2 regions of the Dyella sp. M7H15-1 genome follow, and region 1 is predicted to be linked to the other one. Evidence: predicted binding sites of a transcription regulator. Region 1 holds the regulator's gene; the other holds the start of a gene.
What was found. The regulator sigma-54, encoded in region 1, starts transcription at its own class of promoters, with help from an activator protein. The targets are predictions, from matches to a motif close to TGGCACGNGCNTTGC.
Positions count from the first base shown of each region.

Region 2: a site for sigma-54 is predicted at 3,639-3,653, ahead of glnA (type I glutamate--ammonia ligase). Genes of this name have one in related genera too.

Region 1 is NZ_CP035300.1:272,324-288,032, forward strand. It holds gene EO087_RS01410 (TerC family protein) at 220-903, opposite strand; gene EO087_RS01415 (bifunctional 2-methylcitrate dehydratase/aconitate hydratase) at 1,067-2,518, shown strand; partial or broken gene EO087_RS16545 (IS630 family transposase) at 2,742-3,041, opposite strand; gene EO087_RS01425 (carboxymuconolactone decarboxylase family protein) at 3,523-3,930, opposite strand; gene EO087_RS01430 (LysR family transcriptional regulator) at 4,044-4,973, shown strand; gene EO087_RS16865 (hypothetical protein) at 5,038-5,163, shown strand; gene ptsP (phosphoenolpyruvate--protein phosphotransferase) at 5,268-6,998, opposite strand; gene EO087_RS01440 (HPr family phosphocarrier protein) at 7,232-7,501, opposite strand; gene EO087_RS01445 (PTS fructose IIA subunit family protein) at 7,494-7,886, opposite strand; gene rapZ (RNase adapter RapZ) at 8,083-8,973, opposite strand; gene hprK (HPr(Ser) kinase/phosphatase) at 9,263-10,165, opposite strand; gene raiA (ribosome-associated translation inhibitor RaiA) at 10,399-10,725, opposite strand; gene EO087_RS01465 (RNA polymerase factor sigma-54) at 10,891-12,366, opposite strand; gene lptB (LPS export ABC transporter ATP-binding protein) at 12,509-13,225, opposite strand; gene lptA (lipopolysaccharide transport periplasmic protein LptA) at 13,233-13,847, opposite strand; gene lptC (LPS export ABC transporter periplasmic protein LptC) at 13,795-14,478, opposite strand; gene EO087_RS01485 (HAD family hydrolase) at 14,475-15,017, opposite strand; gene EO087_RS01490 (KpsF/GutQ family sugar-phosphate isomerase) at 15,034-15,709, opposite strand, start outside.
Region 2 is NZ_CP035300.1:2,585,089-2,600,797, forward strand. It holds one part of gene EO087_RS12015 (IS5 family transposase) at 1-83, opposite strand, end outside; one part of gene EO087_RS12015 (IS5 family transposase) at 83-452, opposite strand; gene EO087_RS12025 (lytic transglycosylase domain-containing protein) at 1,051-1,992, shown strand; gene EO087_RS12030 (hypothetical protein) at 2,001-2,465, shown strand; gene EO087_RS12040 (undecaprenyl-diphosphate phosphatase) at 2,639-3,436, opposite strand; gene glnA (type I glutamate--ammonia ligase) at 3,698-5,107, shown strand; gene EO087_RS12050 (DUF4160 domain-containing protein) at 5,280-5,507, shown strand; gene EO087_RS12055 (DUF2442 domain-containing protein) at 5,517-5,768, shown strand; gene rhuM (RhuM family protein) at 5,849-6,166, shown strand; gene EO087_RS16940 (N-6 DNA methylase) at 6,103-6,273, shown strand; gene EO087_RS12070 (M60 family metallopeptidase) at 6,414-8,402, opposite strand; gene EO087_RS12075 (DEAD/DEAH box helicase) at 8,816-13,159, opposite strand; gene EO087_RS12080 (MarR family transcriptional regulator) at 13,294-13,752, shown strand; gene EO087_RS12085 (efflux transporter outer membrane subunit) at 13,913-15,457, shown strand; gene EO087_RS12090 (efflux RND transporter periplasmic adaptor subunit) at 15,541-15,709, shown strand, end outside.

The sequences.
Region 1 (15,709 bases):
TTGGCCGTTGATGATGCTGCACTCGGCTATCCGATGCCAGGAAACGAACGACTCCCCATAGCACGCAAGCTTATGCGCAGGTGCTTGCAGGTATCGCTGGGAGCATTTCCATGCTTGCGTGCCGTTGCATGCCTCGCGATCGTTCGCGCGAAGAGGTGGTTGATGGGATGCGGCTTATGCTCGGACTAGGTGCGGCGTCGCGTGTTCCGGGCGTTTGCCTCAAGTCGCGCGTGCGCTATTGCGCGTGCGGCGATTGAGCAGCCAGCGTCCGCCACAGATGACAATGATCAGGCCCACTTCCAGCACGTGCTTCATCCAGCCGTGCGAGTCGAACCAGTCCAGCCACAGTGTTTCGTGGCTGATCATGCGACCCGCCGTCCACGCGATGGCGGCAGCGCCGGCATAGACGATGACGGGGAAGCGTTCGATCAGTTTCAGGATCAGGGTCGATCCCCAAACGACCAGCGGAATGCTGATCAGCAAGCCTGCCACCACCAGGCCGGTATGGCCTTTCGCCGCGCCGGCGATGGCCAGCACGTTGTCTAGCCCCATCAGCGCATCGGCAAGCACGATCGTGCGTATCGCTGACCAGAAGTTCGCGGTAGGCGTGATGTCAGGTGCATCGTCGTGATCGGGCTTCAGCAACTTCCAGGCGATCGGCAGCAACAGCAAGCCACCCGCCAACATCAGGCCGGGCAGCTCCAGCAGATAAACCACCAGCACGGTCAGCACGATGCGCACCGTGACCGCGCCAAATGTGCCCCAAAACACGGCTTGCTTCTGCAAGTGCTGCGGCAGGCTGCGTGCGGCAAGGGCGATGACAATGGCGTTATCGCCAGCCAGCACCAAGTCCAGCAGGACGATGGTGAGCAGATCGGATAGCAGATGGGTGGGGAGGGCCATGCGGATTCCTTTACGCGCCGGACTCAAGTGACGACGGCGGACGGCGCAAGCCTGCTGTCATCGCATTCGACAGTAACAGGATTGGCGATCAAGTCGGCGAGCCGTGCTTAGAGCCAGGCTGGCCAGATACAATGGCTGTTTTCCTACATCGCGAGACCCCGCCATGAGCGCGCACGATATCCGTTCCGCCAAGCGTCCCGACCCCGATCAGCCGCTGGTCGACATTGCTAACTACGTTGCCGACTACTCGATCGACTCGACCGAGGCGTACGACACGGCGCGCTACATGCTGCTGGATTCGCTGGCAACGGCGATGATGGCGATGAAGTTTCCGGAATGCGTGAAGCACCTCGGACCGGTGGTGCCAGGTGCCACCTTGCCGGGCGGTGCACGCGTGCCAGGCACCAGCCACGAGCTGGATCCGGTGCAGGCCGCTTTCGCCATCGGCACCCAGATCCGCTGGTTGGATTTCAATGACACCTGGTTGGCCGCTGAATGGGGCCATCCGTCGGACAACCTCGGTGCGATTCTTGCCGTGGCCGATTATCTGAGCCGCCAGGCCGAGCGCGAAGGCGGCAAGCCGCTGAGCGTGCATGATGTACTCACTTATGCCATCAAGGCGCACGAAATCCAGGGTTGCTACGCGCTGCTCAACAGCTTCAACCGCGTTGGCCAGGATCATGTGATCCTGGTCCGTCTGGCCTCCACCGCTGTCGCCACGGCCATGCTGGGCGGCAACAAGGAACAGATCATCACGGCTGTTTCGCATAGCTGGATCGATAACGGCGCACTGCGCACCTACCGCCATGCGCCGAACACCGGGCCACGCAAGAGCTGGGCCGCGGGCGACGCCTGCCGTCGCGCAGTCACGCACGCCATCCATGCGGTTTACCGTGGCGTGGTGGGCTATCCGTCGGCGCTGAGCGCCAAGACCTGGGGCTATTACGACGTGGCGTTCAAGGGCAATGCGTTCCAGTTCGAGCGTCCGTTCGGCAGCTACGTGATGGAGAACGTGCTGTTCAAGATCAGCTTCCCGGCCGAGTTCCACGCCCAGACCGCGGTGGAGTGCGCCATGAAGCTGCATACGCAGATTGCCGGCAAGCTCGACCAGATCGAGAAGGTGGTGATCGAAACCCAGGAAGCGGGCTGCCGCATCATCGACAAGACCGGCCCGCTGGCCAACTACGCTGACCGCGATCATTGCATCCAGTACATGGTGGCCGTGCCGCTGATCTTCGGCCGGCTTACCGCGGAGGACTACAACGACGATGTCGCCGCCGATCCGCGCATCGACGCACTGCGCGAGAAGATGGTGGTCAGCGAGAACCCGCAGTTCACCAAGGACTACTTCGATCCGGAGAAGCGCTACATCGGTAACTCCGTACAGGTGTTCTTCAAGGACGGCAGCAGCACCGAGAAGGTCGCTATCGATTACCCGATCGGCCACCGCAAGCGTCGCGCTGAAGGTATCCCAGTGCTGCTGAAGAAATTCGAGGCGGCCATGCGCGGCCATTTGCCCTCACATCGCGTCAAAGCGATTCTGGACGCCACCGCCGATCCAGCGAAGCTGGATGCGATGCCGATCCAGACCTTCCTGGGTTTGTTTGCACTGTAAGCCGGCAGGCTGGGCAGGGCTCTATCAAGTCCTTGCCTGGCCGCTGTCCGAAGCAGATGCGGAGACTTGCGAAACATCGGATGGGTGAGCCCTCTCCCTGCGGGAGAGGGTGTCGGCAGGCGGGTGAGGGTCCGGGCGAAGCGAGCGATTCAGTTCTCGCGTGTACTGCCCAACACAAAAAATGACAACAAGCAGCGCATAGGGAAAAACATAGTGGTACTTGTTTATCCAAACTAGTTTGGATTTGACTCTTCTCGGCACAACGGAAGACCAGCGCATGCTCGGGCGGATTCAGATACAGACCCACGACATCGCGCAGCTTGTCGATGAAGTGCGGATCACGCGATAGCTTGAAGGTGTGCTGCAGATGCGGCTTGAGCCCGTTGCGCTGCCACACGCGCCGAATGGTTGTGGCGCTCAGACGCAAGTGCGCCGCTAGCGTCCGCGTACTCCAGTGTGTGGACGCAGCTGGCTTCTCGTGCAGCGTCGTATGAACAATGCGCGATTCGATCTCCCTCGTCACATGGGGTGTGCGTCCCCGGCGTGGGGCGTCGTGCTGCAAGGCCTGCTCACCCCCTCAAGAAAGCGCCGTCGCCACAGCGCCACTTGGCGCCGATCGAGCTTGACCTCGGTGGCGATGTCCTTGTTCTGCCATCTTTGTGCTGCCAGTAGGATCACCCGCGCGCGTTGTTGCACCCGCGCTTCGACTCGCCGGCGCTTGGCTTGGCAACTCGCATTGATCCCTCCTCCTCACCGGAGGAAGTGGGATTATCATGATAAGTTCAATTATTTCTAGCGTGACACACTAGCGCGCGGAGAAGCCAAAGGACTGGATTTGCCGATGCTGCGGGTGACGTATGCGCATCTGAAGGCGTATGAGGCGCGGCGGGCGCATCCGCAAATGGGATGAGCAAGATCAAGCAGGGCTGAAAACCCTCTGGGTAAAGGTCGTAGCGAGTATCGTGCTTTGGCAAAAGTGGGCTGAGAAAGCGGCGCCTACGAGGTTATGTTGAAACATCAAAGCCAAACACCTCTGCCGCCACACCGAGCGCATTGTTGACCGCGGCGCCGCCCGCATAGAACAGCGTCTGCAATATCGTCTCGACGATCTGCTCGCGCGATGAGCCGGCGACGACAGCCGCCTCGATATGCGCGCGCAACTGCGGCAACGCGTAGCCTAGCGTGACGCAACTCGCGATGACCACTAGTTCGCGCGTTGCCAAGTCCAGACCAGGCCGATTGAGCACACCGGCGAATGCCCATTGCATGGTCATCGTCATGAAGTCAGGACAAAGCTCCTCGCGCGACTGTGCGAGTCGTTCGCCGCTGTGCCCGCCATGCAAGCGTTCGAACAAAGCCAGGCCGCGCGCGTAAGTTTCTGCATCGCGCGGCAATACTTGCTGGGGGGTCATAGTTGTCTCCGCTCATCCGCTCGTTATTGAGTACGCAGCAGTCTGCGCGGGAAGATCGTTGGGATAAACGGCGCTATAGTTCGCTGACTACGAACCAATAGTTGATAATCGTTATGGATCGACTTACCAGCATGTCGGTATTCGTGCGCGTCGCCGAACTTGGCAGCTTCACCGACGTAGCTGATGAATTCGAAATCTCCGCGACGATGGTCGGTAAACACATCAAAGAGCTCGAAGCTCGCCTTGGCGCACGCCTAATCCATCGCACGACACGGCGTCAGCAACTCACCGACGTCGGCCGGCTCTACTACGATCGTTGCAAGGCAGTGCTCGATGAGGTCGCCGCAGCCGATGCGTCGATCGATACTCTGCGCGGAGTGGCTCGCGGCATGCTCCGTGTCACCGCGTCGGTAACCTACGGCGCGCGCAAGATTGCGCCGGCGCTGATTGATTTCCTGCGCGAGCATCCCGAAGTGCGGGTCGAACTCGTGCTCAACGACCGCGTCGCTGACTTGATCGAAGAGGGCTTCGACGCGGCGATCCGCATCGGCCGGCTCAGCGACTCAGGCCTAATCGCGCGTCCGCTTGCGCCGTACCGCATGATGATCTGCGCTGCGCCGAGTTATCTGGCTGCGCATCCGATGCCGCGGCGACCGCAGGACCTGGAGAAACACTCATGCCTCGCCTACTGGTCACAACAAGGCCGCTGGAAACTGATCGATCGCCATGGCCGCGAGTACACAGTGCGAGCGGACAGCCACCTGCGCACGAATAACGGCGAAGCGCTGCGCCAGGCGGCACTGGCCGGTTTCGGTATCGTGTATCAGCCGCAGGTGCTGCTCGAGAACGACATACGCACCGGTCGTCTGATCCAACTGCTGAAAACCTATCAAGCGCCCGCAGCACCGGTGCATCTGGTCTACTTGCCGGACCGCAGGCCAACTCCAAAACTGCAGCGCTTCATCGATTTCATCCTCTCGCGCTTCGAAAAACCCGAACCTTTACCTGTAGTCCAGCGCCTACCCCGTAAGGGCAAGGCATGAACACCCGAGCGGCTGTATTTTGACAACAGTGCTAATGATTCGGCCAAGGAAATTCTCCAAGCCTGTGTCCGCCTCAACATCTATCTCTCCCACGCCCATCCGCGATGGCGCGGCCAAGGGCAAGATCGAGCGCTTCTTTCGCGGCTTTCGCGACCGCTTCCTGACCCTGTGTATTTCGCTTGAGCAGTAATAGGACTGCATGTGTTAACGAAAAGCCCGACATCTGTCGGGCTTACGTTTTTCTGGCGTTCCCGTTGCGAAAGTCGGGCTAGCCTCGCAGGTGGGGTAGGGACATTACGTCGTGATGGAAGCGAGCAAGGTTTCGGCTTCTTCGTGCGTATGTGCGCGAATCAGGCGTGGTGCGTGACTGCGTAACCTTGCATGATCGAGCGAGGCGAGGCGGTCGCGCACGAGCAGGATCTTGCTAGGGTGCATGCTGAATTCGTTCAGCCCAAGGGCGAGCAGCAGCGCAGTGAAGTTCACATCGCCGCCGATTTCGCCGCACAGGCTCACCGGTTTGCCGGCACGTCGGCCGGCTGAGATGACGTGCGAGATTAGGCGCAGCAGCGCGGGCTGCAGCGGGTTATAGATATTTTCCAGAGCATCGTTACCGCGGTCGGCCGCAAGTACGTATTGCGCAAGGTCGTTGGTGCCGATGGCGAGAAAGTCGGAATGCTCCAGCAGCGCACGCACGTTGATGGCGGCAGCAGGTACTTCGATCATGGCGCCAAGCGCGAGCTTTTCCGGCAGGTCGATGTTTTCGCGCTTCAGCTCCTGGCGTGCGAGCTTGAACAGGGTGCGCACGGCGATCAATTCGTCGGGCTGGGTGACCATCGGTACAAGTACGCGGACGGGCCCGTAGCACGCGGCGCGCAAGATCGCGCGGATCTGCGTGCTGAATACGGCGGGGTGGCGCAGCGAAAGGCGTACTCCGCGCACACCGAGTGCGGGGTTTTCTTCGCCGTGAATCACCAACCCGGCGGCATCCGCTTTGTCCGCGCCAAGGTCGAGCGTGCGAATGGTGACCGGTGCGCCGCCCATGCCCAATACTACGTCGCGGTAGGCAATGAACTGCTCGTCTTCCGAAGGTAGGCCCTTGTGGCGCAGGAACAGGAATTCGGTGCGGTAAAGACCCACGCCATCGGCGCCGCGTGCGCGTGCCAGGGCGACGTCGCTGGTGGATTCGGCATTCGCCAGCAGGTGTACATCGACACCGTCGCGGGTGCGCGTAGGTGCATTGGCAAGACTGGCGAGCCGGCGGCCTTCGATTGCGGCTTCGCGTTGCCATGCGCGATAGCGGGCAAGGTCTTGCGCGGTGGGGTGGACTACTGCTTCGCCGTGCTCGGTATCGAGCAATATCAGGTCGTCATCATGGATGGTGGCCAGCGCATCGCGCGTGCCCACGAGCATGGGCAGGTTGAGGCTACGCGCCAGAATCGCGCTGTGCGAATACGGGCTGCCGGAGCTGGTGATGACGCCGAGCAAGCCTTTGTCGGCCAGGTGTGCCATGTCGGCGGGCGCCAGGGTATCGGCGACCAGGATTTCGCCAACTCGTGCGGCTAGCTTGCGTTCCTCGGCGCTGGTCTGCCGTTGCAGAGCGGAGATGACGCGGCTGATGACCTGATCGACATCTTCCATGCGACTACGCAGATACGGGTCGTCCATGGCGGCGAACACGCTTGCCAGGCGATCGCGCTGTTTCTTCAACGCGGCACCGGCGCGGTAGCGGCCGATGGTGATCATTTCGTCCAGGCCTCGCAGCAGTTCGGCGTCGTCGAGCAGCAAACTATGCGCGTCGATGAATTCGTTGACTTCGCGTGCCAGCGCGCCATGCAGTTTGCCGCGCAGTTCGCGCAGTTCCTGCCGCGCGGTTTCAAGCGCGGTGTGCAGGTGTTCCAGCTCGGAAGCGACTTCATCTTCCGCCAACGGGCGTGTGTCGACCAGATAGCGACTGGGCTGAACCAGCCGTGCGCGGCCCAGAGTCATGCCACGCGATGCCATTGTGCCGGACAGGATTTGCCTCATGGGCGCCTCCTGTGGACGGGAATCGTCAATCGTGAATCGTGAATCGTGGTCGCAGTGATTGGGTTGGGGTGTGCTGCTCTTACGATTCCCGATTCCCGATTCCCAATTCCCGACTTCATTGAAGCGGCGTGAATCGTAAATCGTAAATCGTGGCCGCAGCACTTCGTTCGGCGCGGGATGCCGCTTTGACGATTCCCGATTCCCGATTCCCGATTCCCGATTCCCGGCTCCATTCACGCCCCTTCGTCGAATTTGCGATTGAACAGATCCACCACCGCATCCAGCGCAACGGTTTCGTCCGGTCCTTCGGCGCGCACGGTAAGCGCTGTGCCAATGCCCGCGGCCAACATCATTACGCCCATGATGCTTTGTGCATTCACTTCGCGCCCTTTGCTGATCAACCAGACGGTGGATTTGAAACTTTGCACGAGTTGCACCAGTTTGGCTGATGCACGGGCATGCAAGCCCAGTTTGTTGGAAACAACAATTTCTTTTTCAAGCATGATCTATGAAGATTCCTCCGCGACCGCCGCTGACCGCGATTTCCGCAAGCTCATCCAGCGGCTTGTCGGCGTAGTTGAGTACGCGCAGCAACATAGGCAAGTTCAAACCCGATACGCAGCGCAGCCTTACGCCAACCGTACTCAGCGACAGGCCGATGTTGCAGGGGGTGGCGCCATACAAATCCGCTAACACCAGCACGCCATCGCCGTGATCCAGTTCACGCGCATGCTTGGCCGTCAGCGTGCGCGTCACATCCGGATCGGCCCGGGCCGGCACTTCCACGGTGGCGACGCGCAGCGGCAATTTCGGCAACACGTGACGTGCTGCTTTCACCAACGCTTGACCGACCGACTCGTGGGTCATCAGGAGCACGCCGACGCTCATGGCTGCTGAGCCTGGCGGGAATCGTAAATCGGGAATCGTAAATCGTAAATCGTAAAAAAGCGCGGCGCACAACGCGGCGCCCATTCCCTGCTCCTTGTTCCCTGTTCCTCTGGTTGGAATCGGGAAATGCACTGCTTTTCCGATTCCCGATTCCCGATTCCCGATTCCCGATTCCAGTACTCAGACAACATAATCATCACTCTAATTCCCGATGGAAAGTCAGCACGCTTTCGCGGCTGGGTCGGTAGTGCGCAGCAAGCTTTTCGACCAGGTACACCGAACGGTGGCGACCGCCGGTGCAACCGATGGAGAGGGTGACGTAGCTGCGGTCATCCGCTTCGAAACGCGGCAGCCATGCGTCCAACCAGCGGGTGGTGTCGGCGAGGTATTCGCCCACCATCGGCTGTTGATCCAAGAAGTCGCGCACCGGGCCGTCCTTGCCGGACAGCGGGCGCAGGGTAGGCTCCCAATGCGGGTTGGGCAGGCAGCGTGCGTCGAACACGAAATCCGAATCCAGTGGCAGGCCGCGGCGGAATGCGAACGACTGGAACATCAGCGTGAGGCCGGATGTGGTCTGGGCATAACCGGTGGCGATCAGCCGGCGCAGTTGATGCACGTTCAAGTCGCTGGAATCGATCACACGTTCGGCAATCGCCATCAGCGGACGCAGCAGGCGGCGTTCTTCGGCGATCGCATCGGCCAGCGACAGGTTGCGCATGGCGAGCGGATGCCGGCGGCGCGTTTCGGAATAGCGCTTGATCAGCACCGCATCGTTGCAATCGAGAAAGATCAGGTGTACATGCACGGTGGCCGCCAGGGTGGATAATACCTTGGGCATGTGCTGGAAATCTTCGTCGCGATTGCGTACGTCCACACCGACAGCGATGCGCCGGCGATGATTATCACGGGTCGCTGCGTCAACCAATTCCGACAGCAATGCGCTGGGAAGGTTGTCGACGCAGTAGAACTCCAGATCTTCCAGTGCGCGCAAGGCGATGGTCTTGCCGCCGCCGGACATGCCGGTGAGCACCACCAGATGAATGGCGCTGGGGTCGTCAGCCGGAAGGATACTGTCTTGCAGACCCATGGGATGCTCTGATCAATTCTGCGCAGGTGTCACCGGTTCTGTCTGTTCGCAGGCCACAGGACCATTGACGAAGGCAGACGGGCCGTCTGTCGAGACGATGGGCCGAAGGCATGCGGGCGGACAGAACCGGCCCCAACGCATTAATTTTAAATGATGGGGTGATGTCCAGAAGGCTCTCAGGCTGCGCCGCGCGGCTTGAAAAGGGCCTTCCCGGTGCCACGCAACACACCCTGAGAGTCTTCTGGACATCATGCCACCTACGCAGAATTGATCAGAGCATCCCATATGATTACCAGGGAGGAAGGCGGCGCATCTGGTGGGCTTGGCGATCCATGAAACTCATGGCCGGGTCGATGCCCTTGCTCTTGAGCATATGGCTGCGCACCGCGGCTTCGACCAGCACGGCGAGGTTGCGGCCGGGCGCGACGGGAATGGTGATCATCGGCATTCGCACATCGAAAATTTCCCGATGACCCACGTCGCCGGTGATGCGTGTCATGCCGTCGGTTTGTTCGCCATCGCGCAGCGGCTTGAGGTGGATGACCAGGCGCAGGTACTTCGATGTTTTCACCGAGGTGTGACCGAACATCTCGCGTACGTTGAGCACGCCCAGGCCGCGCACTTCGAGCAGATCCTGCAACAGTTCCGGGCAGGCGCCATCGATCACGTCCGGTGCAATCAGCGTGAATTCCGGTGCATCGTCGGCCACCAGTCGATGGCCGCGGCTGATCAGTTCCAGCGCCAGCTCGCTTTTGCCCGAGCCCGCCTCGCCGGTGATTAGTACACCGATCGAAAACACTTCCAGCAGCACGCCGTGCAAGGTGAGGCGCGGCGCCATGGTGCGCGCCAAGTGGTATTGCATCCAGGTGAGTAACTCATGGCCGCGTTTGGCGCTGATCCACAGTGGCGTGTTGGTTTCCTCTGCTACTTCGCGCAGGTCGGAGGGGATCGCCTGATCCTTGGTCACGATGAAGGCCGCCGGGTGGGTGGCGGCGGCCTTGTGGATTACTTCCCAGCGTTGACGCGAATCCAGGCCGTCGAGGTAGCTCAGCTCCTCGGTGCCGATGATCTGGATCTTGTTGGGGTAGATGACATTGAGGTAACCCACCAGCGATGGGCGCCGGGCGGGTGTGGAGCCGTATTCGAGCACGCGTGTTTCGCCGCGCACGCCTGCAATCCATCGTAGCGCCATGCGCTCGTGGATGTCATCGTAAAGTTGTCGAGCGGTAAGCCGATCCAAGAATGTTCCTTTTTGCCCAGGGCATCCCCTGTTGCCTGGTCAGGGGCGGCGGCAGGAACATTGTGCCAGTTTGGGCCGGCAGGTTGTAATCGGGGAAGGGAGAATGGTACGTAGGGAAGTAGCGATACCGTGTTTTTGTTGCGGTTCGGCCCGCCTCTCGTAGGGAGAGGCGGGCTTGGCAAACGTCAGATGACAGCCTGGCGGGCCTCGTAGACTTCGCGCTGGTGCTTGTCACACAGCTTTTCACGGTAACGGCGCAACTGGGTGACCAACGTATCAAACAGCTTGTCGATGGAGACGTACATGTCGTTCTCGTTGGCCTCGGCGTGTAGCGACTTGCCTGCAACAGTGAGTGTTCCTTCGGCGCGTTGCTGGAGCTTGTTCACCGAAAGCACGATGTTCAGGCTGACTATGCGGTCGTCGAGGCGGGTCAATCGATCGAGCTTGGCTTCCGCATGACTGCGCAGCGCCGGGGTGACTTCGATTTTTTGACCACTGAGTTGGAATTGCATGGTGCGCCTCCTTACTAGAGCTGGCCGCGCGGGGCGGCATTGGATGGTGCGCGAATCGCCGTGAAACGATCGATGGCACCGTGAAGCGAAACCTTGTTGTTGAATATGGGATCGTTACCTTGAGTGGCAAGTTCCCCATCGTGACAAAAACGGGGCCAGCATGGTTCAGCTATTGCGCTGTCGTTCGCTGGAACTTGGAATACGCAGGATTTCCCGGTATTTCGCGATGGTGCGGCGGGCAACCTGGATGCCTTTGCCGTGCAACTCTTCGGCGAGCGCTTGATCGGACAGGGGTTTGCGCGGATCTTCACCGTCGACAAGTTTGCGCAGCATGGCCTGGATGGCGGTAGCCGATGCGCTGCCGCCATCTTCGGTGGAAACGCCGCTGGAGAAGAAATATTTCAGTTCGTAAGTGCCGCGTGGCGTGTGAATGTACTTGCGGGTGGTGACACGTGAAATGGTCGACTCATGCATACCCACCTCCTCAGCCACTTCGCGCAGCACCAGCGGTTGCATCGCTTCCGGGCCGTAATCCAGGAAGGCGCTTTGCCGGCGCACGATGGCATCTGCCACCTTTAGCAGTGTTTCGGCACGGGACTCCAGACTCTTGATAAGCCACCGGGCTTCCTGTAACTGCCCACGCATCCAGCTTGCATCATCACTGCGCGCCTGCGCAATAAGACTGCAGTAACGCTGGTTAAGACTTAGTTTTGGCTGGCTGTCGGGGTTAAGCAGCACCTGCCAGTGGGTGCCGTCTTTGCGCGCGTAGACGTCGGGGGCGACGTATTCCACTGGCGTGGTGTCCAAGGCCGCGCCGGGGCGCGGGTCCAGGCTGCGGATCAGGATGGCCGCGGCGGCGGTGTCTTCCTCGCTGGCGTGCAAGCGGCGTGCCAGCTTGGCCATGTCGTTGCGGGCCAGCAGTTCCAGTTCGTCCTGGACGATACGCACAGCCAGGTCGCGGTGCGGGGTGCCGGGGTCGAACTGTTCAAGTTGTGCGCGCAGGCAATCCTGCAGGTCGATGCTGCCTACGCCGGCAGGATCGAAGCGCTGCAACTGGCGGCGTACGGCCTCCACTTCGCCCAGCGTGGCTTTCAGATGCAGCGGCAGAGCGGCGAGCACGACATCCAGGCCTTCACCCACATAGCCATCCGTGTTCAAGGCATCGATCAATACCGTGGCGATAGCTTTGGAACGCCCGTCCATGGGGGTGAGGTTGAGCTGCCACAGCAGGTGCTCCTGCAGCGATTCGGGTGCTGTGTTCTGTGGCTCGAGCCCCTCGTCGTCGCGATTGTTCTTTCGGCTGCCACTGCCGTTGCTGGACGAAAAATCGATCGGCTCGTCCGTGCTGATATCCGGCTCTGTCCAGTCCGGTGCTTCATCGTTATTGTCGCTGCCGGATGCCTCGGGGCTGCTTGCCGGCAGTAGTGTTTCGAAATCCGTTTCGAATTCGTCGCCGGCTTCGTTTTCATTCTGCTCGCCTTCTGCGTCTTCGGCGAATTCGAGCAGCGGATTGCTTTCCGCAAGCTGGCGCAGTTCAACGGCCAGCTCCAGTTGCGACAACTGCAAAAGACGAATGGCCTGTTGCAACTGCGGCGTAAGAGCCAGTTGTTGATTAAGACGGAACTGAAGCCCTGTTTTCATGCCTGTCGGAACGGTGAATATGGCTGCATCCTAACCCTTCGGCGGAGCCCCGGCCATACTTGTCACGGCTGGAATAGCCGGCCGTGCATGCGGATGTGAGACTGAGCAAGTTTGCTCTTGTAGAGTCTCCAAAGTTGCGCTATTACAAGCGGAATTCCCGACCCAGATAGACTTCGCGTACTTTCTCATCGGCCAGGATATGCGCCGGTGTGCCGCGCGAGAGCACCTCACCCTCGTTCATGATGTATGCACGGTCACAAATGCCCAGCGTCTCGCGCACGTTGTGATCGGTAATCAGCACGCCAATGCCGCGTTCTTTCAGATGTCGCACGATGCGCTGGATTTCACCGACCGAGATCGGATCCACGCCGGCGAAAGGCTCATCCAGCAGCATGTAACGCGGTTCGGCGGCCAGGGCGCGGGCGATTTCCACACGGCGGCGCTCGCCACCGGAAAGGCTGATGCCTTTTTGGCCTGCGATATGCGAAATCTTCAGTTCGTCCAGCAGGCTTTCAAGCTGCGCATCGCGCTTGCGTTGATCCGGCTCGCGCAATTCCAGCACGGCCATGATGTTGTCGGATACGCTGAGTCGGCGAAACACCGAAGCTTCTTGCGGTAGGTAGCCGATGCCGAGCTTGGCGCGCGCATGCATGGGCAGGCCAGTGATGTTCTGCTTGTCGAGCTTGATCGCGCCGCCATCGGCTTCAATCAGGCCCACAATCATGTAGAAGCAGGTGGTTTTGCCCGCGCCATTGGGGCCGAGCAGGCCGACCACTTCACCCTGACGGATCGAGAACGCGAAATCGCGCACGACCTTGCGTGCGCGGAAACTTTTTTGCAGGCCTTCTGCGGAAAGCATGTAACGGTTATTCCTTGGTGGACGCGCTGCTGGCCGAAGCCGGCTTGGCCGCACCCGTTGCCGGGGAGCCGGCGGCTGGTTTGGCTGGTGTCGGGGCAGGCGTTGCCGGCTTGCCATTCTTCGGCGATGGCAGCGGCTTCTGTTTCGGCAGGAAGGTCATGGTGACTGGACCGTTGTTGCCGCTTTCGCCGACCATGTAGCCGGTCTGCGTGTTGTAAGTAAGCTTGGCGCCGTGCGCATCACCCTTGTTCTGCTGATGCACGAAAGCGTTGCCGGTAAGGATCGCGATGCCGTTGACGTTGTCGTAATAAAGTTGATCGGCATCACCCGTCATCAGGTTGCCGTTGTCGTCGGTCTGCTCGATGTGCGGACGTTTCGGCGCAATGCTGGTTACGATGATGTGGTCGACCGAGGTGTCTTCCTTGGCCGTCCAGATCCGGGCAAGCTCGCCCGTGAGCTTCATGGTGCCCTGAGTGATCAGGACGTTGCCCTTGAAGGTGCTCATGGAGTTGGGTTCGTTATAGCCGTCCATACTGTCGGCGTGCACCACGTGGATCGGCTGATTACGGTCATCCGTCCTTGCCAAGGCGGGTTGTTGCAGCAGCAACAGACCGACAGTCAACAGGCTTAGCCGTAGCATTGTTCTGGCTTGAATACAGCACGCCGTGCACGTCATTGAGCAACTCCAGATGGTTATCGTTTAGGCTGGCGCGCATGCCAATACCGTTCATTACGGTGGCTCCCTGCGTCATCGTGGCCGGGTCCGCGGTTTGCATACGGTTTTCCTTCGGCCAGCCGGTGACATTGGAGGTACATAATGTTGCCACGGGACTCAACGCTCCCGTGAGGGCTTGCACGTACGCGGGGCGCTGCATGTACACCGCGCCATCCAGCCGCATCAGCGTGCCGCTCTTGTTCACCCAGCCGAATGGTGCATGGCCGCGCCAATCCGGTACGCCCGGTTTTTTCGCCGTGATATCGAATACAGGCGCGTTGATGTACATCGATTCGTCACTACCACGGCGATCCATGCGCGGTGCCGTCATGGTGAAGTTGAGTAAGCCATCCGTGTCGTAGCTCCATACTTTGGAGTTGTAGAGCACGTAGTCGGAAATGGGGGGGCCGATGAAGTCGTTAGCCTCGGGCGCGCCCACCATCCAGCTTCGCAACATCCAACTTGCCGGCGCGGCAATGGCCAGCAGCACGATGGTGGCCATGGTGCGGTTGTCACGCAGGTATTGGCGAACATTCACCGCCAGTGCTCCTGTTCCGCGGCGGTCTTGCCCCGTGCGTGCAGGATCAGGTCGCACACTTCGCGTACGGCGCCTTTGCCACCGCTAAGTTGCGTGCGCCAGTGCGCGCGTTCGGCCACCCACGGGTGTGCATTGGCTATCGCGACGGCCAATCCACAGATGCTCATCGCCGGCAGATCGGGCAGGTCGTCACCGACGAATGCGGCTTCTTCGGGTTGGATGTTGAGTGCTTCAAGAATCTGCCGCAGGCATTCGCGCTTGTCGCCCTGGCCCTGATAAACGTGAGTGATATCCAGCTCTTCCGCGCGCAACGCTACCGGATGGCTGATGCGCGCGCTGATGATGGCCACGTGAATGCCATGTGCCTGCAGGCGCTTCAGGCCAAGGCCATCGTGCACATGGAAAACCTTGGTTTCGTGGCCGCTTTCGCTATACCAGAGCTGGCCATCGGTGAGTGTGCCGTCCACATCGAACGCCGCCAAGCGAATGTTGGCGGCGCGAGCAAGTAGATCGGCGGGGAGGTCGGCGAGATAAGCCATGTTGTGGGGATGTCCGTCAGACCACGCGTGCGCGCAGCAGATCGTGAATGTTGAGGGCGCCGACCACGCGTTGCGCATCGTCGACCACCAGCAGGGCGTGAATCTGGTACTTCTCCATCAGTTGCGCCGCTTCAATGGCGAGCTTGTCGGCGCCTATCACCTTGGGGCCGTGCGTCATCAGGTCGCTGACTTTGGCGTTGCGCAAGTCGACGTCGTCGTCGTCCAACGCACGGCGCAAGTCACCGTCGGTGAACACGCCCAGCAGATGCTGGTCGGGGTCGACCACGGCGGTCATGCCCAAGTGCTTGCGGGTCATTTCCATCAGGGCTTCGGTCAAGCTGGCGTCCGGGGCGATCGTGGGTATGCCGGGGCCCGTGTGCATGACGTCGCTGATATGCAGCAGCAGACGGCGACCCAGGCTTCCGGCTGGGTGAGAACGCGCGAAGTCGTCAGAGGTGAACCCGCGTGCTTCCAAAAGTGCGATGGCCAGGGCATCGCCCATCACCAGCGCAGCGGAGGTGCTGGCGGTAGGGGCCAAGCCCAGCGGGCAGGCTTCGGCGGAAATGCCCGCATCCAGATGCACGTCGGACTGGCCGGCGAGCGAGGATTCCGGGTTGCCGGTAATGGAGATCAACGGGATACCCTGGCGCTTGATCACCGGCAGGATGAACAGAATCTCGTCTGTCTCGCCC
Region 2 (15,709 bases), 1.2 Mb from region 1:
ACCCTCTGTAACAAGAATTCGGACTGGCATACCATGCGCATCCACGGCCAAATGTATCTTGGTGTTGCGCCCCCTTTTGTGAGACCTATGCCCTGATTGCCGCCACGAGCTCCCGCTGCATGAGGATGAACCTTGCAGTGACTGGCATCGATCATCAGCCACTCAAAGTCCGGCTCATCCATCACACGTTCCAACAGACCTTCCCATGTGCCGTTATCGCGCCAGCGACAAAAGCGCCGATGGGTATTCTTCCAATCGCCGTACTCGGGTGGTAAATCTCGCCACGGCGCTCCGGTGCGAAGTATCCAGAACACTGCGTTGATGAATTGCCGATTATCTTTGGCTACACGCCCCCATCGGCCCGCTTGACCCGGCAAATGGGGTTCAAGCAAACCCCATTTTTCATCGGAGATGTCATGGCGTCGATAGGCTGCAGTCACAGAGGATTCCATCCAGCAAGATTCGATGGCAGGTAGTTAACCATATTTCAACACCTCATGACGACAGGCTCTAGCTAAAAAAGACATCCGATGATAAACATCGTGGAGAACGCCGGGTAGTAATTGAAGGGGCTTATTTATACGATTACCCATCAAATTCCTTTGCCACCAATACCTACGTGATAAAGGACGACTATGTGAAGTTACTAAACATTTCTGATGATTTAAAGTTTTGGAAAATTCTATATATCCGTGCAGATGGAGTCGTGATCGAGCGTTGGATCAACTGCAATGCGATAAATTTCTGTCCGTAAAATGCAAATGCGATGAAAGAGGAAGAAAGAAGGACTGATCTTGGAAGTGGATCCATCGAAAGCGGCGATGGATGGTGCTATCGAGGTCGCCGCCTTAAGCAGACCACTGGCAAGTACAACTACGCAACGTTCAATTCAGCCTATCCATCAATATGACCAGGATAAATTGTCGATTTTACAAAAAATCCTGAACTTCCCCTGCTGTCACTGGCTCGGCGGACTGGCAAGAAGCGGGGAAATACAAAGAGGCGGCGGAACGAGTCAATGCCAGCCCGCTGCTGCGCCGGCTGGAGCAGGTGCTGGGCAAACACGTCAAGAAGGATACCTACGGCCGCGAACTGCCCAAGAACAAGTACAGCATCGTCACCGCGCGCGCCTTGCAGGAGGCCATGCGCCTCCCGTGGCTCGCCAGCGAGATCAGCCAGCTGATCCTGCGTTATGAAAGCGAATGGAGCGGCAACATGGGCCGATGGAAAGCGATCACGCCGTTGATGCGCCACGCGCGGCAGAACTGGGAGTGCGAGGTGCAACGCATTCACAAGTTGCAATGGTGGAACGAGGTGAAGGGCAAGGTGGCGGGATTTCCGGATAGTCCGGTGGTGTATCACATTCATCCGATTGCGTTGGTGGGGAATTTCTCGTCACCATGCAAATGCATTAACTACGATGCAATACTAGTTAAAAGAGCCGCACCAGCATATCGTGATAGTCAGATTGTTACTCACAGCCACTACCGTCTTTCCATAGACACGAAACCTGGACGATTAGCCGGTAATAGTAGGCGGGCGGGAGACGCAAGCAAACAAGTTCAGATGCAAGTAATCGACATTCTTGTTGAAAAAGCTCGGGCGCACCGTCTCAGTCGAGAAGATATTGCCATGGTTCTCGCAATGACGAGACATGAATCTGGATTCAACCCCGATGCGGCCGCTGGTACAACGTCGGCGTCTGGACTTGGGCAGTTCGTCGACCAAACCGCTACCGCTTACGGAATCAGGACAGATGAGCAGCGCTTTGACGCCGAACAAGGAGCAGAGGCAATGGTCGAGCATTACCTTGAAAATAAGAGGTTGGCTCAGAATGGAGGTGCAAAGGGACGAAATTTATTCATAGATATATATGCCTACCATCACGATGGCCCATCATTAGCATACGGCGGTCGACAAATATCAGAATCAAGTGTAATGCCTTGGTTCGACACCATCGTGGCTAACATTTGCGCCGACATAGCGGATTGAGGAGATACATGAGATTCGTTTTTTTCGCGTTTTTTTCATTTTTCCTTGCAACCCATGCTTATTGCAAAGAACCTTCAACTTCGATCGAAGACAAAAATTTGCGCGTTGTGCCTACTGATGTTGATTCGGCGGTCGTCAACGATAAATCCTTTGCCACCTTCAAACAGTTGAACTGCAAAACAAGAGATGTTGAAGTTGTGCTATCCATAAGCGATCTAAATAAAACATGGTTTGTCACGACGGCGGATGGGTGTGGCTGGGGAGCTGCTTTAGCTCCTATCTGGATAATTGCACAGACTAACTCGCAGCGTATCTCCTTGCTTCTTTCCACTGGAGGGTACGCGTTGATTCCATCGAACATATTTCATAATGGGATGGCTGACATTGTCATCTCCGCTGGCACTTCGGGTGAAAGCGAATCTAAGGCGTATATTTTTGACGGGAAATTGTATGTCCCCAAGTCACGAAAATAATTTTCATGGGCACACTCAAGGAGTAGAAAAATGCAGTTCATCGCATGGGTGGGTGACAATACAACCTGCGGCGGAAAAATCTTGACCGGCTCGAGCACCATGAGCATTGACGGGCGCAATGTGGCGCGAGTGGGTGATCTGGTGTCGTGCCCTGCAGCTCGCGGTGCAGCGAATCAAGCCCCCGCCGGCATCAGCAACAACAGTGCCGCGCCCAGCGCAATGCGATACCAAGCAAACCACGTAAAGCGATGCGTGCGGATGTAGCCCAGCAGCCATTTCACGGCCACGAACGCCACGATCAGCGACACCACGAATCCGACGATCAGCGCCGTCCAGTCTTCGTGCGCGGCGCCACCCTGCTTGAACACCTTCAACAACTCGTAAGCCGTGGCCGCGTACATGGTGGGAATGCCGACCAGGAACGAGAACTCCGTCGCCGCCGGCCGATTGCTGGTGCCGGCCAGCATCGCTGTGAAGATCGTCGCACCCGAGCGCGAGGTGCCGGGAAAAATGCCCGCCACCATCTGCGCGATGCCGACCAGAATCGCCACGCGCCAGGTGACCTCGCTGCAATCGACCTGTCTGGCCGCCATCGCCTCCGCACCCAGCATCCAGAAACCGCCGATCACCAACGCCCACGCGATCGGCGTCACCGTTTCCGGCAGCTTGAAGCCAAAGTGCGTGACCACCAGGCCGAGCGCGCAAGTAATCAGGAACGCCACGGACAGTTTGAACAGATACGCGCGATTGGCCGGAGCCCGCCACTGCGTCAGCAACTGCCAGATCCGCTTCCAGTAGATCAGCGTGATCGCCAGGATCGCCCCCGCCTGGATGCCCACGTTGAACAGTTCCGAACGCGCACCCAACCCGAAACTTTCGGCGATCAGCAGGTGGCCGGTACTGGAGATCGGCAGGAATTCGGTAATACCCTCGACAATGCCGAGCAGGATGATGTTGATCAGGTCATGCACGCGGAGAACTCCTTTGGGGTGCGTGGCGGGAGGCGGCACAAGCGGTATAGCTTAAAGTCTGTTTCCCTCACGCCAGATGCCTTGGCAGTGCTGTTTTATTAGCGCCATAAATGGGCAAAGCAAGTTCCATTATGGTGCATAAGCCGCGCTTTGGAATGTGCGGTCCTGATATAATTCATTGAAAAAAGACGTGTTTCATAGCTGGTACGGTGTTTGCCTAGAAGCACGCGCGACCCCCTTTCACGAAACCTCGAGGTTTACATGTCCACCAAGAAAGTGCTCGACCTGATCCAGGAACATGAGGTCGAGTTCGTCGACCTGCGTTTTGCCGACATGCTCGGCAAGCACCACCACGTGACCTTCCCCGCCCACGCCATCGACGACTCCACCTTCGAAGACGGCAAAATGTTCGACGGCTCCTCGATCTCGGGCTGGAAAGGCATCAACGAGTCGGACATGGTGCTGCTTCCCGATCCGGACACCGCCTACCTCGATCCGTTCAGCTCCCACACCCAGCTGGTCCTGCATTGCGACGTGCTGGAGCCGAGCACCATGCAGGCCTACGGCCGCGATCCGCGCTCCATCGCCAAGCGCGCCGAGGCGTACCTGAAGTCCACCGGCGTGGCCGACACCGCTTTCTTTGGTCCGGAGCCGGAATTCTTCATCTTCGATTCGGTGCGCTGGCAGAACGACATGGGTCGCGTGTTCTATGAAATCGAATCGCAGGAAGCCGCGTGGAGCTCGCGCTTCAAGTACGACGAAGGCAACAGCGGCCATCGTCCGGGCGTGAAGGGCGGCTACTTCCCGGTCAGCCCGGTCGACTCGCTGGGCGACCTGCGCGCCGACATGTGCAAAGTGCTGGAGTCACTCGGCCAGGTGGTGGAAGTGCATCACCACGAAGTGGCCAACGCCGGGCAGTGCGAAATCGGCACCAAGTTCAACACGCTGGTGAGGAAGGCCGACGAACTGATGACGATGAAGTACGTCATCAAGAACGTTGCCCACCAGAACGACAAGACCGTCACCTTCATGCCCAAGCCGATCGTCGGCGACAACGGCAGCGGCATGCACGTGCATCAGTCGCTGGCGAAGGAAGGTAAGAACCTGTTCTCCGGTGATCTCTACGGTGGCCTGTCGCAGACCGCGCTGTGGTACATCGGCGGCATCTTCAAGCACGCCAAGGCCATCAACGCCTTCGCCAACTCCACCACCAACAGTTACAAGCGCCTGGTGCCGGGCTTCGAAGCACCGGTGATGCTGGCCTACTCCGCGCGCAATCGCTCGGCGAGCTGCCGCATTCCGTTCGTGTCGAACCCGAAGGGCCGTCGCATCGAGCTGCGCTTCCCCGACCCGATGCAGTCGGGCTATCTCACCTTCACCGCGCTGATGATGGCCGGCCTCGACGGCATCCTCAACAAGATCGATCCGGGTGCGCCGGCCGACAAGGATCTCTACGATCTGCCGCCGGAAGAGGAAAAGAACATTCCGCAAGTGTGCTCCAGCCTCGACGCCGCACTGGAAGCGCTGGACAAGGACCGCGACTTCCTCAAGGCCGGCGGTGTGTTCACCGACGACTTCATCGATGCCTACATCGAACTGAAGATGCAGGAAGTCACCCGCTACCGCGCCAGCACGCATCCGCTGGAATTCCAGATGTATTACGCGATGTGATTGCGGTTGCACGCGATGAACATCAACGGGCGCCTCGGCGCCCGTTGATGTTTCCGGTGGATGCTCCACTACGTGGACACCCTTCCGCGTTTCTCGGACAATCTTCCATGCCGCTCCCACCAAGGAGGCATCATGCCGGTCATCTCAATGTTTTACGGCATCAATCATCCGAATGTATCTGATCGATAACAAGCATCACCATGCACCTCACATCCACGCGAGGTATGCGGAGTTTGAAGCATCGGTCTCCATCTCCGAAGGCGAGATCCTCGCAGGCGAACTTCCAAAAAAGCAGCTTCGACTCGTTCAGGCGTGGATAGAGTTGCACCGCGACGAGCTGATTGCTGATTGGGAGCTGGCGATTAGTGGCGAAAGCCCGTACAAGATCGCTCCACTTTGAGGTACTCCAATGTATTGGGACGTCAAAAAAGTAAAACCGCTCGATGATTACAGGCTTTTTGTAGAGCTCGAAGACGGCAGAATCGGAATCTTTGACGTGAAGCCTTATCTGAATCACGATGCGTTCAAAGAGCTTCAGAACAGGGATTACTTCAATCAAGTTGGCATTTTATTTGGCGCCGTTACGTGGCCGCACGAACAAGATATCGCTCCGGAAACACTCCTGGCTGAGTTGCAGCCTTGTGATGCCTCGGCTGCGTAAGAGCCCGCAAGCGACAGAAATCGCTCGTTTCCTGGGCTTGTTAGCCTCCTCAATCGGACACCGCGAAAGCTGGCGCCATCTTGCGACGAACTGCTGCATCGCATCCGCGATATCCGCGGCTCCGAGAAACGCTCTACCAGGAGCTGCGCGATCTGTTCAAAGCCAGCAGCAGCGATTACGACGGCAGCGCGCAAACGGCCAAGACCTTCTTCGCCACCATCCAGAATAAGCTGGTCTTTGCTGTCACCGGCCAGACCGCCGCCGCTTGGAAGAAGCGCAGGTGGCGGAACAAGAGGCCTCCGAAGATCTTAAGGGCGACCTTTACGAAGGTCCGCTGCAAAAGAACGCGGAAGACACCAAGAGCGGCGCCGGTAAATACTTCACCCCACGCGCGCTGATCCAGGCCATGGTCGAATGCGTGCAACCGGAGCCGAAGAAAACGGTGGCAGGACCCTGCCTGCGGCACCGGCGGCTTCTTTTTTCTGGGCGTGCACGAATGGCTTAATCGCCAGAAGTTGAACAAGGCTCAGGCACAGTTTCTTCGCCATCAAACCTTTTATGGCAACGAAATCGTGCCAAGCGCACTGCGATGGTACTTGGTGAAACAAACAACGGGCGCTTCGGCGCCCGTTGTCGTTGCGCGCGTCACCGCGTGCAAGTCACCAGCCGCCGCCATGGCTTGGCTATGCTGTTGGGATCGGTGATGAAATTCTCGTCCGGTTGCTGGTTTTGCGTCCAATGAACAACCTCATAAAGCCAGTTGTCGTAGGAAACCTTTACACCCGGCGTGTCGTATACCTTGCTGCTGATCCATGCTTCCACGCCATCGCAATGGCCACCGCCAGGTTCTTTCGGCGCCACCATCACGGTGGCATGAAACGTTGACGAATGCAGACCGTCGCTGACGGCTACCGATACCTCAAAGGGTTCCGGGGCTTGTACGGTGGGCGCGGTGATCGTGAGCGTGTTAGTCGTAGCGCCCTCCGGATCCAGAAACCCACCATGGCTCCATTGATAAGAAAGTTCATGGCCGCCCGGGCTGCCGGCATCGGCCACCGCCGAAAATCGATCGCCGCTTCGAACCTCGGACACCACCACGATATCGCCGATGGGCGGCAACTGGTCGCCTGGGCCGTAATAGGTATATGGCGCCGACATGTCGGTGTTTTCCCAGATGGGCTTGTCTAGCGACGGCAAATGCAGATTCTCGACCGTCTGTCGCGTAGCGGCGGTGATCGGCATACCCCATTTTTCATAGAAGGGAATCAAATTGCGGCCGGCAACACGACTGGTTTCGATGACCACGCGCGCTTGCTTTTCCGCCTTTGCTACTCCTGGATAACCCTTCAGTGCACGAGATTCACGCGCATACCGTGGATAGAACGTCGGCCCGAATGCCAGGTGCAGCTGCCAGAACATTCCCAGACGGATAAACAGGTAAGCTCGGTCGTAGCTTGGATTCAGTTGATCCCAGTTCTTCGAAGTTTGGTCCAGATAACGTTTGATTTTCGGCCATACATTGTCCACCTCCAGCTCGCTCTTCAGGTCGAAAAGATTGGTTTGAACCCATAAGGAAGTCAGGTTGTTGGAGGTCTCGTCATCCATCGGATATGACAGGTCGCGGGCGACATCCATGGTCAGGTCGTCGTGTTGAAGGATGTGTCCAAGTTCATGCCAGGGTCCCCAGCCATCGGTTTCGAGCAGATGCTTGTTAACCACGGCCTTGATGGCGTCGTCCGCATACGCCGTACGATACTGCCATGCATACATATAAGAGTCGCAGCCCACGCATTCCACAAAGTGATGCGGCAATCGCGGAGAGTCGTGCGGAGCTTCGTTGTCCAGTGCCAGGCCGTATTGGGCTTCGCCGACATTGATAATGCGATCCCAGTTTTCCAGCACTCCGACGGGATCGTCTACGAATCGTCGGGCACGTGCCAAGGTCAAGGTAATCATCGCTCGCTGACTAATCAATTCGGCATACGGAGCGTTTGCATAGGTCTGAAGCATGTTTGCCCAATCGGAGTCGCCATGCTCCCCCAGTATGAAGCGGGGCATGGGATGTCCGCCGGATTCAATATCGACGGTCATCACCCCGCCGCTAGGCTGATTTTGGACTGCGATATAGACAGCCCCCTTCTTGCTTGCATGGATGGTGTTGATGCCAGAACGCAGACGGACTTTCTGCGCTTCGTCGTACTCCCACGTATCGTCATCCAGCGAATGGATCCACACCGATGGCATGGGCGAAGGTGCTGCACCTGAATATTGAAAATCAATCACCAAGGTGTCGCCGGCATTGACCCAATAGCCTGTCGAGCGCATCGGCGTCAACGCAAATTCGTTGATTGTCCGCTGCGCGATCATGAACTGCTTATCAGGCAACGTCGCTTGCACAAGCGTGAAAAATCGTGGCGGCAAAATAGCTGCGTGCAACGTTGGATGATCCAGTGCGGCTATTCTTGTCTGGCCTTGCGTGGAGCGCTTGTGCGCAGGAATCGCCGGTATGTGCAACTCTGTCGCAGGCGTTCTTTCGCGTGGGTGTCTCATATCTACGCGCTTGTCGTCCGCATGTAACGACAGCGCCAGGCAGGATAGGCCGCAGAACAGCATGCTAAAGAGAAAAGCTTTCACGTTATGTCCCTCCTTTAGACGACGCAAACCCGTTTTGGTGTTCACGCTTGGTGATCCACGCACAACGGCATGGATAAGGCGGAGTGATGAAATAACCCACTCGAAACAGTTCTTGCGGATGGCAATACATGCGCCGCTTTTATCGAGCGCTACGTCAGCACAATATTGGCGAGACAGGATGAAAGTTCGGTGAAACGATAGACCTCGATTTGAGAGCTATGCACAGCCTCGCGTCGGGAGAGTGTGCGGGTCAACAGGTTGGGGTGTACGGCAACTTGTCGCAGCAATCCCTGCGGGGTACCACGATGAATGCGCTTGCCAGCACGATTGGCAACACCATTGCCGAGCAGATGGTGATGGAATCGCAAGCCAAGGCGCAGACTGTTGCTGCTGGAACGTGTTGCTTCGGTCTTTCAGTGCCGCAAGTAGCCTATGTCGCTGGTCCCATCCGGCGCCACCCGACGCAGCAACGCATTGAACCAGCGACGTTTCTGCACCAGGTCGCTGTCGATCAACCATTGCGACTTGTTGGCCACCAGGGCTGCAACAGGTAAACCATCTTCATAGAGCACGCGGGTACCTGCCAGCGCGGGCAAGCGGTCGCCAGCGAGTACGGTGCCGACAAGATTGAGCGGGTCGCTGCCGCTCAGGCAGACGCATTGCTGTTCGAGGGAGCGCTGACGAATGCTGCGTAGCTGGCCGATGGCTTCGGGCAGCGCGAATTGTTCGCCGATCAGGCCTTCCACGAAACGGCCGCCGCGGATGTCGCCACGGGCTTCCAGTCGATGGTAGACGCGCAGCAGTTCGCGCCAGCTTGGAAGCCAGGAGGCTTCGCGTTCGAGCAATTTCCAGAAGACCACACCGTAGCGGCGTAGCAGCGTGCGGGCAATGTGCTCGATCGGATCGGTGTCGTCGCCGACTTGGCTATGGGGCGTGGACTTGCGCACCAGCGACCAGCGGCCGGCATCTTCGATGTCACTCAGCGCATGACGACGTACACGACGATGCCTGGGTGATTCGCGCTTGGCTGCAGGAGTGAGCAGCACACGCAGGCCGGCGAAACTGTCGGCGGTGACACGGCCGGCGGAGACCAGCTCGCCGAGCGCATTTTCCAGTTCCGTACGTAGAAGATGCGCGCCATCGATCAGTTCGTCGAAGAACAAGGCGCCGTGTGCGGCCAGTGCATCGATAACAGCTTGCGCGCGTGAAGACAGCAACAGCTCCTGTTCCTGATGGCGATCGGCGATGGAGGTCCAGATGCCGAGCTGGCGGCGTGGGAGCAGCACAATGGGCGTGGCGCGTATCGGGCCGCCACTGCCACCGCCGCTGCGCAGGCGATTCCAGCCGATACGGCCCGCGCGGCAGAGTTCGTCCAACCAGCGGCTGGCATAGTCTTCAATGCGCGCGGCAAGCAGTTCACTTTCCCAGGCGCCCGCAGCGGCTTCGTAACCTTCGAGCTGGGTAAGTACGGCGCCGAGCGCATCGGGGCCTTTGAGCCGCGTAGTGGGTGTGGTGTGCTGCCAGTCGAGCAGAAAGCGCATCAGATCGCGGCGGCTGACGGGTTCGATTTCGCGACGCAGGCGGCCGATGGTGTAGCGGTGGATGCGTGCCAGCAGATGACGTTCGCACCATTCGACGTCGTTCGCCTCTCGCGTAAAACGGCCTTGCATCACATAGCCTTCGGACTGCAGGCGGATCAATGCGAGTTCGACATCGGACATTTCCACGCTGAGCGAGGCGGCGAGCGCGGACACGGTGACGGGACCGAGACCGGTGAGGCGGCCGCGCACCAGTTCGAGCAGGGCGTCTTCGCGCGTCCAACCCTGGGCGGCGTATTCGGCGGGTGCGGCGATGGCTGGGTGCATCGATACGCTGCCGTGAATGGTTTGCCAGAGAGGAAGTTTTTCGGCGCAGGCCCACACGTCGCACGAGCTTGGCCCTTCCCCTTGCGAGCAAGGGGAAGGAGTAAGGAGCGTGGCGCGATGGACGTTTGCTAGCTTGTGTAACCAGTCGCGCCAACCCGCATTGGCTTCGACTTCGTGGGTGGTAACAAAGCCAAGCACGTTCAGCGCTTCGTGCATTTCATCCGCACTGCGTACCTCAGGCCATGCTTCGGCGCGCACCGCGGCGATGGCTTCGGGATCGAGCTTGGCCAGATCGTCGGTATCTTCAATGCCGTTCCAATGGCGTGTTTGGACGGCACGCGTGCGGCGTTCTTCCAATGGCGCATCGTCGAGGAAGGCATAGGGCGCGGCGCTGAGTATTTCGCTGGCAAGCGGACTGGGCGCGGTGAGGTCGCGCGCAACGACTGTGATGGCGCCAGATTCCAGGCCCTTCAGGATATGCAACAGACCGTCCACGTCCATCGCCTCGCGCAGGCAATCGTGCACGGTCTGGTTGACCAGGGGATGATCCGGAATCTGGCGTTCGCCGGCGATGTTTTCCAGGCACGCTATTTGATCGGGAAAGACGGTGGCGAGCAGGTCTTCGCTTTTCATGCGTTGCAATGGCGCGGGGACTTTCTTGCCGCCGACATAGCGCGGCAAGGCCAGCGCGGTGACGGCATTCCAGCGCCAGCGCACCGGGAACAGCGGTGCATCGAGCAGCGCTTGTACCAGCACGTGTTCGGCGCTGCTGCTGTGTAGATAACGTGCGACTTCTTCTAGTGGAAAGCTGTGGCTGGTGGAAAGCGACAGCACGATGGCGTTTTCGGTTGCCGCGGCCTGCAATTCGAAATTGAACTGGCGGCAGAAGCGTTTACGCAACGTAAGGCCCCAGGCGCGATTGATGCGGCTGCCCCAGGGCGTGTGGATCACGAGCTGGGTACCGCCGGATTCATCGAAGAAGCGTTCGAACACGAGCGTGGATTGCGTGGGCAGCACCCCAAGCGCGGCCTTAGCTTTGGCCAGGTATTCCACGATCTGCTGTGCAACGGATTCGTTGAAGCCCAGCGTCTCGCGCAGCCAATCGAACGCGGCCTGCACGCCACCCGCATCGATACGCGCAACCACTTCCTCGCGCAGGCGTGATACCCCGACCGAAAGCTCATTGCTGCGCCCGGGTGCTTCCCCCAGCCAGAACGGAATGCTCGGCGGTGCGCCTTGCGCATCTTCCACGCGTACGCGGTCGCGTTCCACGCGAAGAATGCGGTAACTGGTATTGCCGAGCTGGAAGATATCGCCAGCCATGCTTTCGATCGCGAAATCTTCATTGACCGTGCCGACGATGGTGGCTTGTGGTTCCAGCACGACCAGGTAATCGGCCATGTCAGGAATGGTGCCGCCGGAGGTGACGGCGGTCAGCCGGGCGCCACGTCGTGCGCGTAGTTCGTGATGCACGGCATCGCGATGTACGTAGGCCGCGCGCGCACCGCGCCGTGTGGTGAAACCGTCGGCCAGCATGCGCACGATGGCGTTGAATTGCTCGCGGGGCAGCGCGCGATAAGGGTAAGCGCGCCGAACCAGATCGAACAGCGCATCTTCATCCCATTCGGTGCAGGCCACTTCGGCGACGATCTGCTGCGCCAGCACGTCCAGCGGTTGCGGTGGTTGCATCAGCGTGTCGAGTTCGCCGCGGCGCACGCAGTCCAGCAGTGCAGCGCATTCGATCAGATCATCGCGGCTGGTGGGGAACAGGCGCGCTTTCGGTGTGCCGTTGACCGCGTGGCCGGAGCGGCCGGCACGTTGCAGGAACGCGGCGATGGAGCGCGGGGACGAGAGCTGGCAAACCAGATCGACGTCCCCGATATCGATGCCCAGTTCCAGCGAGGCCGTGGCGATCAACACGTTCAGTACGCCGCGTTTCAGGCGCTGCTCGGCGTCGAGCCGTTGCTCTTTGGCGAGGCTGCCATGGTGCGCGGCGACCGCATCGCGGCCCAGGCGCTCGGATAGGTGCCGCGCGACGCGTTCGGCCATGCGCCGGGTATTCACGAACACCAGGGTGGTGCGATGTTGTTCGGCTAACTGGACGATCTGGTTGTAGACCAGTTCCCAGGTGTCGTTGGACATCACCGCTTCAAGCGGCACCGGCGGCACTTCGATGGCGAGATCGCGTGCGCGCGCGTGGCCGACATCGATGATGGCGCAACGCTTCTCCCTCTCCCCCACCAAAAAATTCGCCACATCTTCAATCGGCTTCTGCGTCGCCGACAAACCAATGCGCAACAACGGCCGCTGGCACAACGCCTCAAGCCGCTCCAAGGTCAGCGCCAGATGCGCGCCACGCTTGCTCGCAGCAACCGCGTGGATTTCGTCGACGATCACGCTGCGCACCGTCTTGAGCATCTCGCGCCCGGACAGCGAACCCATCAGCACGTACAGCGATTCCGGCGTGGTGACCAGAATATGTGGCGGCGCCTTGCGCATCAGGTTGCGCTCGGGTTGGGGTGTGTCGCCAGTACGCACGGCGGTGCGGATCGGTGCACCGGGCAGGCCGCGTTTTTCTAGCTGTTCGCGAATGCCTTCCAGTGGCGCTTCAAGGTTGATGTGGATGTCGTTCGACAGCGCCTTTAAAGGCGAGACGTATACGACGCGCGTTTCGTCTGGCAGGGTGCCGCCGCGTGCCACGGCTTCGTGCACCAGCGCATCGATAGCCGCGAGAAAGGCGGTGAGGGTTTTACCCGAGCCAGTTGGCGCTGCGACCAGCGTATGCTGCCCTGCCCTGATCGCCGGCCATGCGCGCGCCTGCGCGGAAGTTGGCGTAGGGAACGTGGCTTCAAACCACGCGGAGACGGCAGGATGGAACGCGTGCAGCGGCATCGTCGATGGCCCGAGGTCGAGCGGTGCGGTTCGTCGATCATACATAATTCACGTCTGTCCATTTGCTGAAACAATAGGTGTCTGAACTATATTTGCCTTGACAAATATTGTTGGCGGCAATAGAGTGCGCTGCCATGAACACAGCCCCGCTCATTACTCCTTCTCGTCAGGAAAGCCTTGGCGTGCTGATCGGCCTCGTCCGTATGGAGCTGGTGCGTGGCATCGAAGCGGAAATCGCTGCCAAGGGTCTGGATTTGCGCTTTACGCAGTTCCTGATCCTCAAGCGGCTGGCCGCCCTGGGCCCCATGACGGCCACCGAACTGGCTCGGGCGGTGGAGCTGGATGGTGGCGCAATGACCAGGCAGCTCGATCAACTGGAGGGTAGAGGCTTCTTGCGCCGGCATCCGCACGAGCAGGACCGGCGCGCGTTGCGCATCGAACTGACCGAAGCAGGCCATGCGCTGTGGCAGCAACTTACCGATTGCAATGAACGCGTCCTGCAAGCGGCGCAACGTTCGTTGACCGACACCGAAAGCAAGCAATTGCACGATTACCTGGAGCGAGTGCTGCACGCACTTCGCGACAAGAACTGATTGATCCGGCAGGCTAGGGAGGGCTTGCCACGAATCGGGCACTGACATGTTTGATTCGCCGGAGCTGGGTTCGGACTCGTGCCGAGCCCGGTGCGTTATGAAAGGACAGGAACGCGCTTTCCCGACACCTTAGTTAAATACACATCGAGACTTGAAAGCCATGCGTCTGTATATTCTTGCGGCGGCTGTCGGACTGGCATTCGCGTTGGCGGGTTGCGCCACCCGCGGTGGCATTCATCCGGACGGCACCCTGACCGATCCCTCTTCGCTCAAGACCGACCGCAGCCTGGCGAAGGTGCGGGTGTCCGACGCGGCCTGGCCGAAAGACGATTGGTGGACCGGATTGGGCGATCCCCAGCTCAGCGCACTGATCACGGAAGCACTGCACGACAACCCGACGTTGGCCGTCGCCGATGCACGCGCACGTGCTGCGCAAGCGGCTGTCGGTGTGGCTGATGCGGCGCGCCAGCCGACCGTCGATGCGGGTGCCAGTGTTGCCGAGACACGCATTCCCACTTCCATTCCGGCTTTCGGCAACGGACACCTGGGAGCCGCCAAGTACGTCTATGGCAGTTTCAAATGGGATCTGGACCTGTGGGGCGGCCAGCGCGCTGCGTGGGAAGCAGCATTGGGCCAGTCTCGTGCGGCCGAAGTGGATGCGCAGGCCGCGCGCATCGAATTGTCCACCCATGTAGCCCGTGCGTATGTGCAGTTGAGCTACGCCTACGTGCAGCAGGATGTAGCCATCGCTGAAATGAAGCGCGCTAGCGAAGCGCGCGACCTCACGCGTCAGCGTGTTGCTGCAGGCATCGACAACCAGATGCAACTCAAGCAGAGCGACTCCGAAGTCGCCAGCGCACAAGGGCAGAAGGCACAGGCCGATCGTGCGATCAACGCAGCGCGTTCTTCCTTGTCGGTGTTGCTTGGCAAGGGGCCGGATCGCGGCCTGGATATCGGCCGCCCGCCACGGGTGCCCACGAATGCGTTGACGGTGCCGTCCAACGTACCCGTGGAGCTGATGGGTCATCGCGCCGATCTGGTCGCTGCACGCTGGCGCGTCGAAGCGGCCAGCAAGGACATCCAATCCGCCAAGACCGAATTCCTGCCCAATGTGAACATCGGCGCCATGGTCGGCCTGATCAATTTGGGTGGTGGCAATCTGTTCCAGTTGTCAAACCGCTTCTACGAGGCAGCGCCGGCTATCAGCCTGCCGATCTTCGACGGTGGCCATCGCCGCGCCAACTTGAGCGGCAAGGATGCGCAATACGACTTGGCCGTGGCGCAATACAACCAGAAGCTGGTGTCGGCGATCAACGAAATCGCCGATGACTATGATGCGCTCAACTCGTTGAAGGAGCAGGTCGATGCGCAGCAGCGCGCACTCGATGCGGCGAACGATGCGTGGACGTTGTCCGAGCAGCGTTACAAATCGGGCATCGGCAGTTATCTGGAAGCGCTCAGCGTGCGCCAGGAATGGCTGGCAGCCGAACAGCGCATGGCCGCCCTGCATGCACAGCAGGCCGATCTGAATGTGCAACTGATCCAGGCGCTCGGCGGCGGCTTCCGTCCTGGGGGATGCACTGATCAATCCCCCGCAGGCGCCAGCGACTCTGTCTGCCCGCAGCCCTTCGGTCCGCCGGCTCGACAGACAGCCAGTCTGCCTTCGCCGCCGGCCCTGCGGTCTGCAAACAGACAGAGCCGCTGACACCTACGTCGAATCGATCAGTGCATCCCTAGCTGACACCCAACTTTCTTCCAAGTAATTCTATTGTTCCTGAGGCAGCCCCCATGTCCAGTCAGAATCCCAACATCGCCGATACGCCGGCAGTTCAGGCGCCGCCGGCCAACAACCGGCGCGGCTTTCTGCTGCGGCTGTTGCTCGTCATCCTTGTTCTCACCACTATCGCATGGACGGCGTGGTATTTCCTGGATGGCCGTTGGTACGAAAGTACCGACG